DNA from 3 places in the Paenibacillus sp. J22P218 genome. Region 3 is predicted to be linked to each of the others. Evidence: riboswitches for the same ligand, from Rfam matches in the RefSeq annotation. Region 3 holds a riboswitch; each other region holds the start of a gene.
What was found. Region 3 has a riboswitch for cyclic di-AMP ahead of AC0YN0_RS01275 (hypothetical protein). Riboswitches for the same ligand answer to the same signal wherever they lie in the genome.
Positions count from the first base shown of each region.

Region 1: linked by a shared signal. The riboswitch ahead of AC0YN0_RS30275 (C40 family peptidase) and the one ahead of AC0YN0_RS01275 (hypothetical protein) in region 3 are both predicted to bind cyclic di-AMP.
Region 2: linked by a shared signal. The riboswitch ahead of AC0YN0_RS24045 (TrkH family potassium uptake protein) and the one ahead of AC0YN0_RS01275 (hypothetical protein) in region 3 are both predicted to bind cyclic di-AMP.

Region 1 is NZ_JBWDNL010000011.1:40,429-47,728, reverse strand. It holds gene motA (flagellar motor stator protein MotA) at 1-741, opposite strand, end outside; gene AC0YN0_RS30295 (hypothetical protein) at 989-1,288, shown strand; gene AC0YN0_RS30290 (EAL domain-containing protein) at 1,466-2,704, shown strand; gene AC0YN0_RS30285 (GNAT family N-acetyltransferase) at 2,720-3,241, opposite strand; gene AC0YN0_RS30280 (MFS transporter) at 3,341-4,567, shown strand; gene AC0YN0_RS30275 (C40 family peptidase) at 4,695-5,171, opposite strand; cyclic di-AMP (ydaO/yuaA leader) riboswitch at 5,175-5,368, opposite strand; gene AC0YN0_RS30270 (hypothetical protein) at 5,721-6,548, opposite strand; gene AC0YN0_RS30265 (M1 family metallopeptidase) at 6,576-7,300, opposite strand, start outside.
Region 2 is NZ_JBWDNL010000006.1:90,444-97,743, forward strand. It holds gene AC0YN0_RS24035 (LysR family transcriptional regulator) at 291-1,190, shown strand; gene AC0YN0_RS24040 (potassium channel family protein) at 1,284-1,946, opposite strand; gene AC0YN0_RS24045 (TrkH family potassium uptake protein) at 1,964-3,310, opposite strand; cyclic di-AMP (ydaO/yuaA leader) riboswitch at 3,405-3,579, opposite strand; gene AC0YN0_RS24050 (lysostaphin resistance A-like protein) at 3,827-5,461, shown strand; gene uvrC (excinuclease ABC subunit UvrC) at 5,427-7,300, opposite strand, start outside.
Region 3 is NZ_JBWDNL010000001.1:266,269-273,568, reverse strand. It holds gene kdpA (potassium-transporting ATPase subunit KdpA) at 1-1,352, opposite strand, end outside; gene kdpF (K(+)-transporting ATPase subunit F) at 1,368-1,445, opposite strand; gene AC0YN0_RS01275 (hypothetical protein) at 1,588-1,983, opposite strand; cyclic di-AMP (ydaO/yuaA leader) riboswitch at 2,112-2,294, opposite strand; cyclic di-AMP (ydaO/yuaA leader) riboswitch at 2,320-2,527, opposite strand; cyclic di-AMP (ydaO/yuaA leader) riboswitch at 2,925-3,084, shown strand; gene AC0YN0_RS01270 (hypothetical protein) at 3,090-3,485, shown strand; cyclic di-AMP (ydaO/yuaA leader) riboswitch at 3,551-3,721, shown strand; gene AC0YN0_RS01265 (hypothetical protein) at 3,727-4,158, shown strand; gene AC0YN0_RS01260 (ABC transporter permease) at 4,227-5,009, opposite strand; gene AC0YN0_RS01255 (ABC transporter permease) at 5,015-5,818, opposite strand; gene AC0YN0_RS01250 (ABC transporter ATP-binding protein) at 5,815-6,630, opposite strand; gene AC0YN0_RS01245 (AraC family transcriptional regulator) at 7,077-7,300, shown strand, end outside.

The DNA of each region.
Region 1 (7,300 bases), on a different contig from region 3:
AGTGAGGAATACGGACAACTTCTGGTTAATCGCAATCGTCGATACGCCGGATTGAATGGACAGCAGACCTTCAACCATCATTAGGCGGATTTGAATCTCGCTCTTCGACAAACGCTTTAATTTGTTGGCAATCGGATGCCATAATACATAACCTGTGAATATACCAAGCAAGGTTGCGATGAAAGCGCCGGCGATCGCATGAGCCAGCTTCTCCATGTCGCTCATGTCGGCAAGTGCCGCGACGAGACCGACAACGGCGCCGAGTACCCCGAGCGTAGGCGCATAGGTACCAGCTTGCGTGAAGATGAGCGCGCCGGCTTTGTGGCGATCTTCGGTAGCGGCAATGTCTTCAAGCAAGACGTCGCGAACGAAGTCTTGGTCGTTGCCGTCGATAATCATGCGCATGCCGTTCCGGAGAAACGGATCTTCGATATCGTCGACCTTCGCTTCAAGCGCAAGCAAGCCCTCGCGGCGCGTGATCGATGCCCATTCCATAAAGTTAGCGATCAGCTGATCGCGTTGCATAAGCTTTTGTTCGGAGAAAACCATTTTGAACAGTTTACCGATTTTTCCGAGCTCAGACATTGGGAAGGCAACCATGACCGCTGCAATTGTACCTAGTATGATAATCATGAATGCGGCCGGATTGGCTAGAGACGATAAATGAGCGCCTTTAAACACCATACCTCCCAAAACAGCGACAAGACCTAGTACAATACCTATAATTGTTGAATTTTTCATCATACACCCCGTCCAGTACGTATTCGAATTAAATATTCTAGCGTTTACGCTTGTCTACTTTCTATTATTATCGACAAATAGGGTGGCTGAGATTAGAGTAAACGAAACGATTTGGGGCGGAAGACGTTTAATATTGTCGAAATGATGTAAAATAGGAGTATAAGGCCATATGCATTGGGGATTTGAAAGCCCGATGAAGACATGCGGAGCAAGCCCGATAAACGACACTAATAATAGAAGGCAGGTTATGAACATGGGAGTAAGACATGCAAGAGAATACGCGGATATTTTGAAAGAGTTGACGGAGGCTGTAGCGGAGATTGAGAACAGCTACACGTTTTTTGAGATGGAAACCGAGGAATGGGAAGCGCTGCATGAGGATGACCGTCATGAGGTAATGGAAGCGCTGGCTGACGACGTGTTTTTCGGACTGGGCGAGAATCCGGAAATTAAGGTCGGCGAAGGCGTCATTACTTACAACAGCAAACATCATATTATAGAAGTATCCCAGAGCAATCAGGTTACACGCATAGTTAGACTGATCTAAGTCACCTTTTCTCCAGATGCTGTTAGATTGCTACTATATAATAGATGTATCATTCGACAAAATAGTCGGAATGGCAGTTAATATGTCGCTTCTTTACATTTAATGTCGATTCATTTACAATGGTACTCATTAATATGGTAGATAATATAACATGCGAGTAACACAAAGGAGAGCGCTATGAGTGATGGTCACACTACAATAGCACTACCAAAAGCGCTAGGTCTACAAGACGAAAAGCTAGCAGCCTACTATCAGCCGATCATAGCGATGGATACTCGGCGAATTATGGGCTATGAGGTGCTGGCTAGAGCGGTAAAGGGAGATTCTGTTCGCAGCTTGGGGCCTTTCTTTAGTGATGAGACGGTGCCCGATGAGGAGCATATTCTCGTGGATCGGCTGTTGCGCGAGCAGGCTTTTGCCAAGCTGGGTCAGATGGATGAACCTCCTATGCTGTTTATTAATCTAAAGCCTTCCTGGATTTATCGTTATGAGCAATCCGGAGAGCTGTTCACGTTGTCTCTGCTTAAGAAATACGGCATTGACCCAAGGAAAGTCGTTATTGAGATTACGGAGCAGAGCTTCCAAGGCTCAATGGAGGTGCTTCGCACCGTTGTAGACCTCTATCGGGAGCAAGGCTGTCAGATTGCAATTGATGATGTAGGCAGCGGTTTCAGCAGCTTCGACCGTATTGCTCAGATTCAGCCTAACTTGCTGAAGATCGATATACATATGATTAAGAGGAGCGCAACGCATGACGGCTACTTCGGCGTGCTTCGCTCCTTCTCAGATATGGCGGAGCTGATCGGCGCCTCCTTGCTCGTGGAAGGTGTCGAGACGAGAGAGGATCTTGCCAGGGCGATTCGAGCGGGCGCGCGTTATGTGCAAGGGTTCATGTTCGCGAGGGCCGAGGCGGACTTCCGCGATCCCGATTGCTTCGCTCCGATTATTGTAGAGGAACTGGAGAGGCATCTGCTGCATCACGTCATCTCGGAGCGCGATTGGCAAGTCAAGGCCGAGCAGCTTGCGAAGCAACTCGCGCATATTGTGGAAACCTCCGATGGCATTACGGAAAATAATGACGATTGGGCTCTGCGGCTTCTGCCGGAGCTGGACACGAGCTATATTCGCGTGTACTTGTGCAATCAGGACGGCATCCAGCTATCGGCGAACTATTTTCGCGAGTCTGACGGCTCATGGCGGAGCGAGGACCAGTTCCGAGGCGCGAACTGGTGCTGGCGGCCTTACTTCGTTCCGAACATCGTACAGATGAACGAGGATCGAAGATCGATTGTATCGAGAGCTTATACGGATCTCGATACACATGCATGGATTCGGACGATATCGGTGCTTGTTGGACCTGGACTTATTTTATTCGCGGATGTAATCGATATAGAGCATGGCACGCAAGCGATATAATTGCATTCAGAGCTGTTAGCTCTGGATGGGCTCGAACACCATGCAGTGGCATTCGGCGTAACCGTTCCGAGAAGGACGGGCATACGTATCGGTAATGCGGAAGCCCGCCTGTTCATAGGCGCGTACGGCTCGCGTATTCCAAGCGAGCACCTCCAAGTCGATCTCATGCTGAGGCATTCTTCTTCGCGCTTCAAGTGCAATTAGCTTAGCGAAGGAAGGTCCAAGACCCCGGCTGCATAGATCGGGCCGAAGGCCGAGCCCGAGCCTGGTTACGTCGGTCATGGGGAACAACTGGGCGAAGCCGATCAGTCTCGACCTATCGTCAACGATTGCTATATATTGCTGCGCACGCAGGACGGGATCGCCGAATTCGATTTCGTCCTTTTGCATTTGCTCCCAAGTTGGCCAGTGGTAGACGTCGTAGGGAGGCTCGTAATTCCAATTACATATTTCGACAGCATGCTGTATTTCCAGCGGACATATGGTCATTTGAATCGGATAGCGTTTATAATGAGAAGAGTGGTTTAAATGATTCAATTTCTTATAACCTCCGGACGGAGCAAATGAGTTGGATACTTACGAATAAGTATATCAGATAGGCGCCAGAAGGCGCGCGGACATAAGGAGAACTACGGCATGAAGAAGTTAATATGGATCGGCTGTCTGTCTTACTTGGTAATCGGTATTGCGCATGTGGTAGGCGGATCGATACTGGAGCAGCTGATTGATCATTATGGGCTCACGTACAAAGACGGCGGACAATGGATTATGAATCAATTTCTCGGCTTCCTGGTCGGTGTCATACTGGCTCCCTCCATCACGGCAAGAATCGGCAAGCGAGGCGCGGTGCTTATTGCGCTTGGCGCGCTTACTTTAAGCGAAGCCGCTTACAGCCTGCTTCTTCCCTGGGGCTGGATGCTGGCCGTTGCTCCTCTCGCGGGGTTCGGCTTCGGCATGACGGAAGCGGTCGTCGGCGCGATGATTATCGACCTTGCTAAGGGCAAGGCTTCGGCGATGAGCCGGTTGGAAACGTTCTTTGGCGTCGGCGCGCTTATTATACCGGTTGCAGCCGCTTACTTGATCGCTCAGAACGTATGGCAGGTATCGTTCCCGATACTGGCGGCACTGTCGGGCGTTACATTCGTATTATGGCTCACGATGTCCTTCGGCAAGCTGGACGAGCAGATCGGCTTTCAACCGCCGAAAGCAGTGGTGAGCAGCAGCCTGGAGCAAGAGACGGCGGGTGCAAGAACCGGTTTATTCGGTTATCCGCGCACTGCGCTTCCGTTCTTGCTGCTGTCGGCAGCGTTCTTCATGATCTACGTAGGCATGGAGATGAGCTTCTCCAATTACTTGCCTTCCTTGCTTATTGAGCGTTCGCAGGTAGATGAGTCGAGTGCTGCGGCAGCGCTCAGCCTGTTCTGGGCAACAATGGTGTTCGGACGTATATTTGCAGGCACGTTGGCGGAGAAAATGGGGTACGCGAAGTATTTGTTTATTGCTACTGGCGGAGCAACGATCGTGTTCGCATTAATGGCGCTCATGGGTCAACTCAGCTCGATGCTCTTCTTCGTCGCCTTAAGCGGTCTGTTCTTCTCGGGTATATTCGGTATCGCCCTTGTCTATGCGAACGCGTTAATCCCAGGCATGACTGAGCGGACGACGAGCCTGCTCGTAGCATGCGGCGGGCTTGGCGGGGCAATCTTCCCTCGCGTTACCGGCTGGTTCATGGATCGATATGACGGCGGGGTTACGCTTTGGTATGTAAGCGTACTGGTTCTGATCATGCTGCTCGTACTGGGCGCAATGCTTGTGCTGGGCAGAGGGCAGTCGCAGCGGCGCGATGCTGTGCGTAATAGATAGAAAGTAATAGGCCACCCCAACAGCCCGCAGGCTGTTGGGGTGGCCTATTTTGTCAGAAAAACAACAAAGCCGCAGACTGTTGTCTCGTGTGGACGAACAGAGTGCGGCTTTGTTGTAAAGGGTGAAACTATTTTGCGTCGGCGTAAGTAGTGAATGCTTCCTCGCTAAGAATGCGACGTGCTGTCACATAACGAGGTTTGTAGTAAGAGGAATCGAGCTTGTCGACTACAACGCCGCGGCTAACCGAAGCGTGTACAATCTTGCCGTCCCCTATGTAGATACCGACGTGGGAAATTGCGCCGTTGTTGCCGCCGCTTGTGTCGAAGAACACAAGATCCCCGGCAATCAGGTCATCTTTAGCGACCTTCGTGCCAACTGTTGCTTGATCGGAGGAAACGCGAGGAAGATCGATGCCCATCTTAGCGAACACATAGCTCGTGAAGCCGGAGCAATCGAAGCCTTTCGCGGTAGTTCCACCGCTTTTGTACGGAGTACCAATGACGTCATTGATAAATCCGTTCATTTTGGAGTCTGCGAAAACGCTTCCCGCTTGAAAAGCGAGCAAGAGCGCAAGCCCCAAAAGCATTACGGTAACCTTTTTCAATTGTGAAACTCCTTCCGGTGCCGACGAGGTTAGCTGTGGGGTTCGGTTGAAGGTTCCCTATGATTCCTCAGGCGCTACGAACAAGTCGATGATGTCCTCTTCTACAGAGGCGGTATGACTTATAGCCGTGGCGTCGGAATCAATTCACCCAGAGTGGTTCCCCCGTTTTCCGCTAGGAAATTAGGCAGTTTTGTTTTGCTCTTGACAATTATTCGATTATTTTCATTGATCTCCTGCCTTTCTAACAAAATTCTAATAATTCTCATGTAATCTTTTGACAAACTGCTTCGTATAATCATTTTTCATGTAATATTTAAGCCGCAACTAGGACCGAGGGACTAAATAATCGATACTCGATTTCATTAATTATGTGGATATTCTGTAAAGTATGACCCCAAGGTACTAATGGTGAGAGGATTCTCATCTTTCTAGCAAAAAAGGCTGTCGCCGTCATTAGTAGGATGATAACGTAAAAACCCCCGAATTCGCCATAATAGGACAGGCGTAAATTCGGGGGTATTTGAGCTAAAGCGGGCTAAGATAATGAAGCTACTTGGATTGCAGGCATTCGTATTGGGCGGCAATGGTCCATACTCGGACGAGCGTTCGCACCAAGTTGTAGCCTTGATGAAGGATGAGCGCGAATAGTCCGGCCCATAGCAGCGATACGCCGGTGATGAGAAGTCCTAATCCGGCTCCGATGGCCCACATAACCAGCGAGATGGCAGCGAATGAGATGATATGCCTCAGAGCGCGCCCGAGCGAGTGGAGGATGCCTTCTTTTGAAGCGGCGCCAAGCTGCATGGCCAGGAAGAGCAGATGCAGCAGCACGCCCCAGAACAGCCATAGTCCAGCGCCGGGAAGGACGGATTGCAGCAGGTCGACGTTCGATCCGCCTTGCAGGTATGCGTCGAGCGCATGAGGCAGCACCCAGAATCCGGGAGCAAGTGTTAGCGCGGCCTCCGCCCAGTGGAGCACCATGACCGGTTTCCAAGCTTTGCGAATGCCTTCTACAAATTTAGTGCCGCCGCCGGACACGCCTTCGCCTCGCGTACTAGAATGGTGCAGCGAATAGAACAGTCCGGCATTGAACAGGGGAGTCAGCAGCATGCGGATGGCGAACAAGCCGCCTAGCATCCATACATAAGGCGTAAGGATGTCCGTCTTCAGCAGTTGGAACTGCGCTTCGGTCAGAAAGAGGTGAACGGCTGTATCAGACGGGTATGCAGCTGGAAACCGGCGCAGCAAGGGCGAGACGACCGAATCGATAAATCGATAGAGGAAGAAGCCCCATAGCAACTGATACAGAAATAACAGAATGATGAGGTGGAAGTGCTTGACCGCAAGCTGCCAACCTTGCTTCATATACATTTTCATATTCGATCGCTCCTTGCGCGCTTATACTTACCAGCTCAGCGTACCTAACAGTCCCTCGATCAGCTTCGATACGCTGATGCCCCACCGGATGCGCGTCTTGTCCGGCAGATCGGCTTGCATATAGTTGTTGATGAGCTTATTGTCGAGTACGTTCGAATGCTCGGAATCGATCATCGCCCATTGCAGAGGAGCCGTATGCACTTGCGTAATCTGGACGTGGGAGTCGTCGGCATCCCATAGCTTTGTCACCGTCGCGCCGTCCGTGAACTGCAGCGTGATCGGGATTTGACCGCTTACACCGCCGTTCCGCTTCACGAGCACGGTCGATTCATAGAGCTTCTGGCCGTCCTGCTCAGTCGGTTTCACTTGAATCGATTCGACCGAGTAGTCGGACATTTGGTTCGCGTAAACGTATCCGCTGAAGTAGTCATGCCACTTCGTCTTCGTTACCTGTTCGACAACGCGCTGGAAGTCGGCAGTCGAAGGATGCTTGAATTTGTATTTTTGAAAATAGGTCCGCATAATCTTCGCCATTGTCTTGTCGCCGACCTGATGCTGGATGCCGACAAGGACAAGCTTCGCGCGCAGATAGACGTTCTCCGCGTATTGATTATGGCTGCTATAAGCCCAAGACGGCTGCTTAAGCGGCGCAGGGTCCGTCATATAGCTCGCTTCAATCCTGAGGTTCGGCTCAAGTCCGTAGGCGGACTCCATGACCATATCCTCGGCATAGGAGGTGAAGCCCTCGTCCA
Region 2 (7,300 bases), on a different contig from region 3:
CCTTTCAAGACTGTAGTTGCATACTTTTCCATCTGTAAATTCTAAGCCTCTAAGTTACGCCACTTATATGTACTTAGAATTTAGTGCAAAACGTACTTTCACCGCTAGTGGACGGTTGAAGCCGTTTCCGCTCATACAAACCATTCACCATTGTAACCCCAGCATGTACCTCCGTCAACAAAACTCGACACAATCTAGCCACACTTTCCATCCTACTCCTTTTCAGCTTATAATGGAATTGCTTATTTTTTATAATTTCTTATAACAAAATGACATAAGGGGATTTTGTCGTGTATGATGAGCTCCATGTATTCTCTGTAATCGTCGAGCAGTCGAGTATGAACAAAGCATCTGCCCTGCTCAATCTGTCGCAGCCTGCCCTATCCCGCAAGATCGCCAAGCTGGAGCAAGACATCGGGTCGCCGCTGTTCCGCCGTATTGGCAAACGGCTGGAGCTGACAAGAATAGGCCAGCTTACGTACGAGTATGCGATTGAGCTTAGACAGCTTCATCGCAACTATTTGCAAACGGTATCCGAATTCACCGCGACCGGCCGTTCTTCGCTAACGATCGGCGCAAGCCTCACGACGCTGCAGACGACACTGCCGGATCTGATCCAAATGTTGACGAGCGCACATCCCGAGGTGGATATCAAAGCCGTAACCGGGAAAACGCATGAAATCGTCTCGCTAGTCCGCGAGCATAAGGCCGATATCGGCATCGTCGCCTCCAGTATTGAGGATTCGACGCTGCGCTGCCTGCCTCTCTTCGATGATCATCTGCTGCTCATTCTGCCGCGCAATCAGGTCGTAACCGACAAAGGTTCGCTGGGCATTATGGATCTGGACGGCATGCCGATGATTTTATTCTCCCGCGGAACCTGGTACCGCGTATTGACCGACGAGCTGTTCGATAAGTATCAATTGCAGCCTGACGTTCGAATGGAGATCGATTCCTTCGAAGCTATCCTTCGCCTGCTGCATACATGCCGCGCGGCCACATTGCTTCCGCAATCGTATATGCGCCAACAATTAATCGACGACAACGAGCTTGTTGTCGTACCGATCCGCGAGCTTGAGGATACGAAACGCACGACATCGCTTATTCATGCCGATCCCGCGGGGCTGAGTCCTTCGGTTCGACTGTGGATTAATGAAATTGCAGCCCGCTTCCCGAGCAAGCAAGCCTAACATAATGGACAAAAAACAGCGGCGAAAAGCATTAGCCGCTGTTTTCATCATTTCCAATATATCGCTTTCGAATCCATAAGATCGGTGCTCTATTTAACGGATAACCGTCGCCTCGAATTCCTCGATTTGATCGTTCGTCCCTATAATAACCATAATGTCTCGTTCCGTAAGAACATCTGTTGCCGAAGGAGCAATAATTATACCGTTAGGCTTGTTGATCGCAACGATGCTGCACCCGAATCTTGCCCGGGGATTAAGGTCGCTCAACGACTTTCCGTTCAAGCATTTCGGGACGGCAAGCTCTGCGATCGTATAATCCTTGGACAGCTCGATATAATCAAGCAGGTTAGGCGATACGAGCTGATGCGCAACCCGAATGCCCATATCCCTCTCCGGATAGACGACCCTGTCAACGCCGATCTTCTCAAGCACGCGGCCGTGGAGCTCGGACATCGCCTTCGCGACAACCTTCTTCACGCCAAGATCCTTCAATAATATGGCAGTTAGAATGCTCGCCTGAATGTCATCGCCGATCGCAACGACACCGCAGTCGAAGTTGCGTACGCCGAGCGAGCGAAGCGTCTCCTCATCCGTGCAATCCGCCGATACGGCATAAGTTAGCACGCTGCTCATATCCTGCACCGTTTCTTCATCCTTATCGATGCCGAGCACTTCATGACCGAGCTCGATGAGTTCCCTTCCAAGGCTTGAGCCGAACCGCCCCAAGCCGACAATGACAAACTGACTGCGTTTGATAGCCACCTGTAAATCCCCTATCCAATTGTTATTTTACCTTCCGGATACCGGTACAATTCTTTATCTGTTCCAGGCCCTAGCGCATAAGCGAGCGTTAATGGACCTAGCCGACCGGCAAACATCGTGAATGCAATAATCATTTTGCTAATATCGCTAAGCTCCGGGGTCAATCCAATGGATAGTCCTACGGTGCCGAACGCGGATGTTGCTTCGAACAATATTTTCATGAACGGCTGATTTTCGATCGTTGCAAGGATCATCGTCACGACCACGACGAGCGTTAATGACAAAATCGTAATCGTCAGCGCTTTGTTGATGCGGTCCTTGGCAAGCCGATAGCGGAAGAAGACGATATCCTCACGTCCGCGAATCATCGAGATTACGGCGCCTACGAGCACCGTGAACGTCGTCGTTTTAATGCCGCCCCCCGTTGAGCCCGGCGATGCGCCGATGAACATAAGGATGATTGTAAAGAAGACGGTAGCCTGCCTTAGAGCTGTATAATCGAGCGTATTGGCGCCAGCCGTACGCGGCGTAATGGATTGGAATAATGATGCCCATATCTTGCCTCCCCAATCGAGCGAGCCGAGCGTGAGAGGGTTCGTGAATTCGAAAACAAACAACACAATCGTGCCTAAAGCGATCAGAGTGCCCGTCATGGCGAGGACGATTTTACTATGCAGCGACAGCTTGCGGTTCTTCCGATATTCCATTAGATCGGACATAACGACGAAGCCGAGTCCTCCGAATACGATCAACATCATCGCGGCTATATTAACGATTGGATCGGACACATACAGCGTTAAGCTGCGGTAATCTCCGAAAATATCGAAGCCGGCGTTATTAAACAGCGATACGGCATGGAATGCGCCGAAAAATACTGCCTTGCCAAGCGGCATATCGAACGAGAACCGGAACGTGAACAGCAGCATCCCGACGAGTTCAATAGACAGCGAGTAGTAGATGACGCGGCGAATTAGCCTAATGATGCCCTCCATGCTTGTCTGATTCATCGCCTCTTGAAGAATCAGCCTCTCGCGCAGCGATATTTTCCGCCGCAAGACGAGCGCGATTAGCGTTGCCATCGTCATGAAGCCGAGGCCGCCAAGCTGGAACAGCACCATCAGAACGATCTGGCCGGCTGTCGAGAAATAGGTGCCGGTATCGACGACGACGAGTCCGGTAACGCATGTCGCTGAAGTAGCCGTGAACAAAGCGTCTATAAAGTTCAGCCGTTCCCCTGTCGCCGAAGCGAAGGGCAAAGAGAGCAGAAATGCCCCAATGAATATAATGAGCGCGAAGCCGCTAACGAGTATCCTTGGCGGAGACCAGTTCTTCACGTCCCAAATCCATGCAAATTTCATCTTATATTGTGCACCTCAATCTTCGAAAATCTACTGCGTTATCGTTATAAGCGCACAAAAAAAAGCACTGGAAGCTCAAGTGCTCATGAAGATGAGTCCTGTTCCAATACGCCTACGAGGTTAGCTGACGGATTCGGGCCTGGACAGGCAGCCCTATTCAATCGCCTGAAGCTGCGCTCCGGCAATGTAGAAATTCACCCCATGCCGCCGGATGCCCGGCAACAATTTGGTTCCCCCGTTTTCCTAAGGAAATTCGGCTGTGCTATTCATTTGGTATGACGATAACGATTATAAGCCCAAATACGTCTCTGCATAAAGCTCCCTTTTCTCACATTAGAGGCTATATTCGACCAAAAAGACGCAGTTATGCGCTTCACCTTGCCCTACACTTCATGAACATCGTTATTTCGCGGGATTATGAAAATAAAGACCTAGTTTCAATGGATAATTCAGGGAACGTTGTGATATGGTAGTATAGTATGCTTCATCCTACTCCTATACGCATGAGGTGAACTGATGATCGATTCAATTAAGCACAAGGAATGGAAGCGTTACATATGGGCAGCCGTTATTTGTCTTCTCATTTACATGTTCGTCGATATCGTCCCGCTAATAAAGGCTAGCTCTTCAGATGAGCTAGGCGGCAGAGCCATTAGCAAAGCACAAGCGGAGCAGGCAGCCGCGTCGTTCGCCGAGAAGCTCGTAGGACGAGAAGTGGACTCCGCCAAGGCCGTCCATCAATCCGACAAGCTTATGAACGGCTACCTAACGCGCGATGAGCTGTCAGAGGCGTATGCCGATCAATACGATAAACAATTCCCAACCGATACGTACCAAGTCGAGGTGGACTTTGAAGGGGCAGGCGGCAAAGGATTTGTCTACGTCCATATGCAGACTGAGCGTATCGTGGCCTGGAATCTGCATGGCGGCGAGCCTGTTCAGGACGACAATCCGGAAATCGATAAGCTGAGCATCGCGTTGCTCGAGAAGCAAGGGTTCCGTGCAGAGGAGCTTGCAAGCGGAGCGGCCTATCCGAACGGCGAGTGGGGAGTTAGCCCAAGCGACCATTCGATCGGCGAATCGAAGCTGCAAGTGACGATTGCCGTAAGCTTGATTGATGGCAATCCCGTCATGACGAAATACAAGCCAGCCTTCATTGCGCCGGCTGAGTATAGGGACTATGTGAAAGCCCAAGACAAGTGGGCGCAATTCATGACCGGCTTCGGCTACTTCCTCATGAGCTTCATCCTGTTCGTCCTTGCAGTCATCTACGCCGTCCTTTACCGAGGACATACGTCCTTCAAGCGAGGAATCGTACTCACGATCATTTACTTCGTTACGTATGTCATCATTAATATGAACGTACTCGACGGAGTTAGAGCATCGCTTGGCGAAAACGAGCTCGGCGGTCAGACGATTCTGATTACCGCCATATTCACCGTCCTATTGTCTATTCCGATGGCCGGCTCGATCTATATCTCGCTTGTGGCGGGCGACGGCTTGTGGAAGGCGCAAGGACGCTCCTTATGGCCGCGTTTCGGCCAGCCTGGGTACGGAACGTACGTGTGGCGCAGCATGGGGCTTGGCTACTGCTTCGCTGCTATTCTGTTCGCGCTGCAGGCGGCCATCTTCATCGGCTTGAAATTCACGATCGGCACATGGTCGACCAGCGACGTGACGCAATCGCCATACAACATGAGTTATCTATGGCTCATGCCCGTGCTGGCTTGGGCGGCAGCTATATCCGAAGAAGCCGTATTCCGATTCTTCGGCATCGGCCTGTTCCGCAAATGGTTCAAAAATACGTTCGTGGCAGCCATTATTCCAACCGCATCATGGGCGCTCGGCCACGTCATGTACCCGCTATACCCGTCGTCGACAAGGCTCATCGAGCTAATGATTATCGGGCTGATCTTCAGCTTCATCTTCGTCAGATACGGCTTAATTACGGCGATGTTCACGCATGCGATATTCAACAGCGTCGGCGTAGCGCTTACTATTGTTACCGTCGGCTCGGCGTTCGATATCGCATCAGGCATCTTCTTCGTTATTTTGCCGATTCTAATCGCTTATGGGATTAAGTATTTGGATGACAAAAAAGAGAAGAAACCGCCGATTACGACGATTCCTCCTCATTTAGAGCAGCAATAATTTGACCAGCCAGCTTTTCCCCGATAGAGAGAGGCCTGAAGTCTTCGACGGAGGCCTCTTTTATTTTGCGGATCGAGCCAAAATGCTTGAGCAGCAGCTTGCGCCGCTTCTCGCCAATGCCGGGGATCAAATCGAGCTTGGATTCGACCATCGACTTGGCGCGCTGCTCGCGGTGGAACGAGATCGCGTATCGATGCACCTCGTCCTGTATGCGCTGAAGGAGATAGAACTCCTGACTGTCGCGCGGCAGAGGCACAACCTCCGGCGGATCGCCCGTCATGAGCTGCGCCGTCTTATGCTTCGCGTCCTTCACGAGGCCGCAGACCGGAATAGATAAGCCAAGCTCGTTCTCCAGCACGTCCAGAGCGGCCGATATTTGCCCTCTGCCGCCGTCGACGACGATTAGATCAGGCGGCATCAGCTGCTCCTTAAGAACGCGCTCATAGCGTCTGCGAATGACTTCGCGCATCGTTTCGTAATCGTCGGGTCCTGTTACGGTCTTCACCTTATATTTGCGGTACTCTTTCTTGTCCGGCTTGCCGTCCGTGAAGACGACCATCGCCGATACTGGATTCGTCCCTTGAATGTTCGAGTTGTCGAACGCCTCGATGCGGTGCACCTCGGCTAATCCTAACCAATCGGCTAGCGACTCGGACGCCTTCACGCTGCGTTCCTCATCACGGGCGATCAATCTGAACTTATCCTCAAGCATTACCTTCGCATTCTCCATCGCCATAGATACGACTTCGCTCTTGCGTCCGCGCTGCGGCATGAGCACCTTCACCTTAAGCCAGCTGTGCAGCGAAGCCATCACATCATCCGCACGGGAGCCTGCAGCCGCTTCTTCGGATTCGGCGTCACCTTTCAACGAGGCCGCAGACGGTTGCTCCTCAGCTTGCTCCAGCTCTGGAGGCAGCGGCAAGAAAATTTGCTTGGGCAGCGCTGGATTGTCGCTATAATATTGCGTGACGTACGTCATGAAGTCATCATACTCTTCGCCGTAATAAGGGAATGTCGACGCGTGACGCTCGATCATTTTGCCATGGCGCATATACAGAATTTGAACGCACATCCAGCCCTTCTCCACGGCATAGCCGAATACGTCGCGGTCAAGCGCATCGGAGAGCGTAATTTTCTGCTTCTCCATAACAGCCTCGATCGCCACGATCTGATCGCGGAATTCCTTTGCCCGCTCGAATTCGAGCTCCTCGGCTGCCGCTTCCATCTTCCGCTGCAGCTCCGCCTTCACGACATCCTGGCCGCCGCCGAGGAAACGGGTAATTTCCTGAACCATCGTGTCGTAGGACTGCTGTTCGACCTCGTACTCGCATGGAGCGAGACATTGACCGAGATGATAATATAGACATACTTTGTCCGGCAGCGTCTTGCACTTCCGCAGCGGATAGATCCGCTCCAGCAGCTTAAGCGTCTGCTGGGCCGCATAAGCGTTCGGATAAGGGCCGAAGTACTTCGCCTTATCCTTCACGACACGCCGCGTCACCTCTAGGCGCGGATGCTTCTCGCTCGTTATTTTAATATAAGGAAACGTCTTGTCATCCTTTAGCAACACGTTATAGCGCGGATGATATTGCTTGATGAGATTGCACTCCAGAATGAGTGCCTCCATATTGCTGCCGGTCACGATAAATTCGAAATCGCGTATTTCCGAGACGAGACGCTGCGTCTTCCCGTTGTGGCTGCCGTTGAAATAGGAGCGCACGCGATTCTTCAATACTTTCGCTTTGCCTACATATATAATGACGTCGTCGCCGTTCTTCATCAGGTAACAGCCCGGACCGTCGGGAAGCAAGGCTAGCTTGTTTCGTATAAGTTCTTTTG
Region 3 (7,300 bases):
TGGAAGCCCGGGTTGGTAACGGCTGCGTAACCAAGATCGGTCATGAACGCGAGAGCGGTCGGTACAAGGATAATGAACGGATGCGCGAGAATCGCGATGGCGATCAGCTTCATTTCGCGAGGCTCGATCTTCCGCCCGAGAAACTCCGGCGTCCGTCCAACCATAAGCCCGCATATAAACACGGCCAAGATCGCGTACATAAGCATATTAATTAGCCCTACGCCCTTGCCCCCGAATACGACGTTAAGCATCATTTCGGCCAGCGGCACCAGTCCGCCAAGCGGCGTAAGCGTATCGTGCATATTGTTGACCGTTCCTGTCGTCGCAGCCGCCGTCACCGTCGTGAAGAGAGCGGATTGCGCGATGCCGAATCGAACCTCTTTGCCCTCCATGCTCCCCTGCGAGGCGTCGATGCCAAGCGCGGCCATTGCCGGGTTGCCCATCTTCTCGGCGCCATAAGCAACGCTAAGGAATACGAGGAACAAGGTCATCATGGCCGAAAAAATGATCCAGCCCTGCTTTTTATTTTTGGCGAATAAACCGAACGTGTAAGGCAGTGCTGCTGGAAGAACCCACATGCACAAAATTTCGATGACATTCGTTAACGGATTCGGATTCTCGAACGGATGAGCCGAGTTGACGCCGAAGAAGCCGCCGCCGTTCGTACCGAGATGCTTGATCGATTCCAGCGAAGCGACCGGTCCAATGGCAATTTGTTGCACCGCGCCCTCGAACGTCTTGATCGCGATCGTCGGATCGAGTGTCTGCGGTACTTGCAGCGCAACGAGAACGAGCGTAACGATAAAGGCCAACGGAAGAAAAATTCTCGTATGGGCTTTAACAAAATCTTCGAAAAAGTTGCCGATCGTTTTTCCTTTGCTCGTAATGCCCCTTACGAACGCGATTGCGACTGAAAACCCAGTTGCAGCGGATGTGAACATCATCATCATGATGACCGCCATTTGCGAGAAATAAGACAAAGCGCTCTCGCCGCTGTAATGCTGCAGGTTCGTATTGGTCATGAAACTGATAATCGTATTAAACGTAAGCGTAGGCTCCATGCTCGCCATGCCGTTTGGATTAAGCGGCAGCGCATGCTGCAGCCGTAGAATCAGATAGCTGAAAGCTACCAAAATGATGTTCGTGGCGATGAAACAGAGCGCATACGTTTTCCAGCTCATGCCCGCTCGATTCTTAAGTCCAATCAACCTGTAAATGAACCGTTCCGATCCTCCATATACGTTATCGAGCCGGTTGGACTCGTTCGAGAATACGTGATACACATACGTTCCGAGCGGCTTCACAAGCAGCAGAAGAACGGCAATGACAATTAATAGCTGCAAAATATCCATCGTTGTTCCTCCTGGTTAAAATTTTTCCGGGTGAATTAAAGCATATAAGAGGTAACCGAATACGAGCACCGCAAGCGCTGCTACGATAATCATTCGCCATCGCCCCCCGTTTGCTTGACAGCTCTGTCGCACCAAGCAAGAAAACCATAAAACAATCCGAAGCAAACGATTAAAGTACCAATCATGTACAGATCCATCAAGGCAGTTCCCTCCTGCTATAGACATTTACAAAAAGTTATTTTTTCAATAGAAACCCAATTTCGCCGGTTTGCGAATGTACGATGTGATCTGCGCCAAGCCCTTTATATATGACTCTTGGATTCCAATGCGTCGTAATGACGTAGATCGATCCAGACGTCCAATCCCTGCAGCATTGTATGAACCTGCAGCTAAGAGCTAAGCTGCTCTCAAAGATGAAGACATCGCCAATGACCTTTTCCGGTATCATCCAACTATTCCTGTCATTAGTATTCACGTATAAAACGTTATTAAGTCCATGCTTACGAAGTTGTCTTTCCTCTAGCTTGCTGTTCGTCAGGACGATGAACGGCAGTCCGCGAAATACCAATGTTTTTATGAATGCTTTGCCAGCTTCATTAAGCCCGGCAACGATAATATGCTCCTCGCCCAACGGCAATCTCCTCCGAATTTCTGAAAAAAGGCAACAAAAAAGAAGCCTGCGGGAAAAGAGGACCTTTCCCCGCGGGCTTCTTCGGAGGCATGGCTAAGGAAGCCATGCCGAATCGGCACTGCGATGGTTGCCTCTCTCGATTACGCTTACGAGGTTAGCTGTCGGATTCGGGCGTGAGAGTCGCCCTACGCAAGGTGGTTACGCCTTGCGATTCACCCCATGAGCACCTATGCGGCCGACTCCATCGCGGCGCATCGCTCTTTGGTTCCCCCGTTCCCGCAGACTGCTGCGGAACTCAGCGATAAAATAGCAATTAAAACGAATCGTTGTATCATTCCTCTCTCCAAACCACGCTTACGAGGTTAGCTGTCGGATTCGGGCGGTGAGAGTCGCCCTACTTCGAAGCGGCATCCATGGTGCTGCCTCTTCGAAGATTCACCCCTGCCGTGCCGCCTTTCCGACTCTCACATCGTACAGACGCACCGCTTCACATTTGGTTCCCCCGCTTTCCGCTTGCCTCGCGGAAACTCAGCGATCAGTCCATCGCAACTTCAATTGCGAATCCTGTATCGAATCTTACTCCCAGCCAAATTTTATGTAAAGCAGGCCCAGCGACCATATTGGATAATATAGGAGCTTATAGAGTGATCGTTAACGTTTTCAAAAAGTAATATCTCGATATTACTCACTTTTTCGCCAATTATCTCTCGTTTTCTGAAATTACATATATGTCTGAATTTCGTATCCAACACGCGCAAGCATGCTTTTTTTCAAATCATAAATAACAGAAGTAAAAACGAGTATTCCATCGAAAAAGCCTCTTTTCATGGATAAAATGAACGTCGCTCCTCTAATTTGCTCTTAGAGCGTCTTGTGCAACAAAATGAACCTTTTACAAATGCTTCGAATCGGTTTAGGATAGACGTCGAGCCGAAAAAGGCATATCATTATCGCTGAATTTGTCCATAGGATAAAGCGGGGGAACCAACAAGAGCAATCGTTCGATTGTTCGAATGGGGTGAATCCGAGGCATTGCCTCGGTAGGGCAGCTCTCTAGTCCGAATCCGTCAGCTAACCTCGTAAGCGAATAGAGGAGAGAATTTCATATGTTCATACAAGCACAAATCGACGAGCCATTACCTTCTTGCACCAACGACTGCCCGGCGCTAAGCATTCGAAGAATCGAGATGTTCGTCATTCCTGATTACGATGGTTATCGCACAGGTTATCGCGTCTGTCTCCATTTAGCAACGACTAACGGATTAGGCTGGGGTGAGTTGTTCGTGAATGAAGCAGATAAACCGGCAGACTGGGTCAGATGGGGCAGCATGCTGCATCGTTATATAGGTGAGATACATGCTAAGGAAATCCCCGTTGACAATCGCATTCACGGTTTGTTCAACGACGCGCTTCTTCACGTTCGGAACGACAAGAGTACGAGAAATCCCGCCATGAGTGGAGATTTACTGAAGTGCTCCGTTTCCTATATCTCACTGTTTTAAGAGTAAGTTGTCAGAATATTTAGCGAAAATCATTTACAAACGGCGCGGATAGATTTATAATATACGGCATACTAACGCTGAATTTTTCGTTTGAAAAAGCGGGGGAACCAACGCGAGCCACTACTTGGATCAATCGATCCGCTCGCAAGGGGTGAATCCAAGGATTTGTAACCTTGGTAGGGCGTCTCTCTGTCCGAATCCGACAGCTAACCTCGTAAGCGAAATAAGGAGAGGTTTATTTATGTTGACGAAATCCGATTGTCATCTTTCTTTTCTGTCCGATCAAGATCTTAGTGACAGTCTCACCATCACACGCATCGAGTTGTTCGTTATTCCTGCCCTCGCCGTCGACTCTTCCGGTTATCGCGTATGTCTTCGAATGTTAAGCAACAAAGGGGTCGGCTGGGGTGAATTTTTTGCGCCTGAGTCCGACAGCCAAATCGATCTGAAGCAATGGAGCGAGCCGCTGCGTCAATTCGTCGGAGCTTTCACGGATTCTGCCTCGTTGTATGACTCTCTACTGCCGGCACATGTGGATGGAAGACTCAATGAATTGTTCTGCACCGCGATCGACGATCTTCTCGCTCATACCGACAACCCTACCTTCATCGAAGGCAATACCGAAGAGACAGTACTTAAGAACCGTTCCGTCGCCTATGTGTCCATCCATTAGCGTATTAGAATGAAGCAAGCCCGCTCCTACAGCGCGAAGGAGCGGGCTTGCTTACGTTATTGGCGAGCTTATGATCCGGTCGAACGATAATGTCGGACACCGATATGCCATACCGCTAGACAAGGTACCAAGAACAATACACCAGCAAGCGGCAGCAGCATATAGAACAAGTCATTGCCGTTCTGCTTTCCAAGAATATAGAGCAACGGCAAATAATTGACGCATCCGAACGGGATAATATACGTAAACAGAACTTTAACCCATCTTTCGTAAATATTCAGCGGGTATTGCGCCATCTCCCGCCCTCCGTCCGTCAAAATGTTTGCGATCTCAAGTCCCTGAATCGTCCAAAAGCACATCGTTGCCATCAAGATATAGATGCCTGCGAAGATACATACGCCGCAAACGATCATCAATATAAGTGTCATTACCTTCGCCGCGTTCCATTCAACCGGCAGCTTGTACAGTGCCCAGCCAAGCACAATCGCGCTTTGCAACATCCGCCCGACTCTCGTGAACTCGAATTGCGACCCAAGCACCTGGAGTACCGTGCTGCGCGGACGAACAAGCAGACGGTCGAACTCGCCTCTTCTCACGAGACCCGAGAATGCATCGAAGCCCCGCGCGAAACATTCGCTTAGCGAGAACGCCATATGAATAATGCCGAAACACAACGCAACCTCGAAGAAGGTCCAGCCTTGCAGTTCCCCAAAGCGCTCGAACATAAAATACAAACCTGCGAACACCGTTACCGGTACAAAAAACTGTCCGAAGCTTAGCAGCCAGAAGGAAGCGCGATATTGCAGCTGCGACTTGAACAAAATCGATAAGTATTTGAAATAGAGTTGCATAGCGATTAGCCCCCCTGAATGACTATTTGCCGTAGTGCCTTCCTCATTGCGGCCCAACCAATTCCTATGAGCACCCCAAGCCAGCCTACCTGGATGATGAGCCCCCATAACGCTTCCGTCTGTGCAATATGGCCTGAGTATACACGGAAGGGGAAGTCAACCGTCCAGCGGAACGGCAATACGTAAGTAAACCGTTGCAGCCAATCCGGCATAAGCGGTACGGGAATAATCATCCCGGCTAGGAATTCGCCGGCAATCGAGATCATTAGAATCGAACCTGTCGGTGACAGTGTCCAAAATACGGAAATGTAAATCATCATTGATATCGCAACAATGACGAATAAGCCCAGCAGCAATGAAGCAACAAAGAAGAAAAACGTTGGCCAGTCCGGGGGTGTTGTCATGCGATACGGTTCCGGCAAAAAAAACACGACAAGAACAATCGGCAAGCAGCGCAGCGCTGCGTTTGCCGCGCGCTGCGCGAGCAGCTTGGCGAACCATAGCTGATATATGCCGATTGGCCTGCACAATTCATAGGCAATATTGCCGGTTGTAATGAGATCGAACATTTCATTGTCGCGAGCCCAGAGCATGATGAACGAAAGAAAAATTTGCTGCAGCCAGACGTAAGTAACAATTTCCTTCAACGATATAGGCGGCTGCGCCGTACTATGACTATAGAAAGCGATGTAGATCATAATGAATACGAATCCAAAAAACAACTGCGTTATTGTACCCGCAATTGCAGATGCGCGATATTGCAGCCCATTAATGAATCTCAGCTTCCATACCGAGACATAGGCCCTCATATTTGATGCTCCTTATAGAGCTGAACGATCATCTCATCCAAGGATTCTTTTTCCTGCACGCCGAACCGGCTGCGCAGCTGATCCAAGCTTCCGTCGTATAACAAAGTACCCTTGCCAATCATAAGAATCCGGTCGGCCAGCGCTTCTATATCGGCCATGTCATGCGTGGTCAGAATGACCGTAACGCCTTGCTCCTTGTTGATTGTCTTAACAAACTGCCTAACAGCCAGCTTGCTCACGGCATCAAGTCCGATCGTCGGTTCGTCGAGGAACAATACGCTTGGGCTATGCAGCAGCGAAGCCGCTATCTCGCAGCGCATTCTTTGGCCCAGGCTGAGCTGCCTCACAGGCGTACGAATGAATTCTGCAAGGTCCAGCGTTTCCGTCAGCATTCGTAGATTGTCTTCATACCGCTTAGGCGGTATCTTGTAAATATCCTTGAGCAGCTCATAAGAATCAATCACCGGCACATCCCACCATAGCTGGGAGCGCTGGCCGAAGACGACACCGATATTTTTCACATAAGCAGTACGATCCGTCCATGGTGTATAGCCCATAATGGAGCAGCTTCCTTCATCCGGCACGAGTATGCCGCTCATTACTTTAATCGTCGTCGACTTCCCCGCTCCGTTCGGGCCGATGTATCCGACAATCTCCCCCTTGCCAATCGAGAAAGAAATATCTTTAAGCGCCTCGACAACCGTATGCTCCCGTACGAACAACGCTTTCGCCGCTTGCCTCAATCCAGCCGAACGTTTTGCTACCTTGAACGACTTCCCAATTCCTTTTAGTTCAATCATATTGTCCTGCATTTCAAGTAAACCTCCTCGCTAATTGTGTATGTGTATCCCTCTTCCAATCAAGTCCGATGACACTTCGCAAACGCCGCTCAAGCGTAAACGGCTAACGCCGTCCTCAGGTGGTGCAAGCAATCGTTTCGCGGTGAAATATAAGCCTGATTATTAGTGTGAAACTTATAAACTCTTATATTTAAAAAAATATATCCAAATTAGTCAAAAAAGTATAGACTTATAATTTTGCGCCAGCTATACTATTATTATAGAGATCGAGGACGGACCCCCTAGCTTAAAATTTGTCTAAAATAGGTTTACGGCATATAAATGGCCGAGCGAGTAGCTTATTACTACCGCTCGGCCTTTTCTTATTTCATTGGTGACACCTGTTAGAAGAGAGCACGCAATGACAGGTTTCCCGTCCTGCGTGGTGATAATATAGGTAACGAAAGGAAGTGCTGCGATTGGAATGGCTGCTCCGCATGAAGGACGCCTTGGATTTAATTGAGGAACGCATGGATGATCGGCTGGATATCGAGGAAATCGCGAAGGAGGCATTCGTCTCTCCCTTCCACTTTCAACGCATGTTCCATATCCTTACTGGGATGACGGTAGCCGAATATACGCGTAAGCGCCGGCTGACCTTAGCTGCTCAGGAGCTCGCGATGTCTTCTGCCAAGGTCATCGA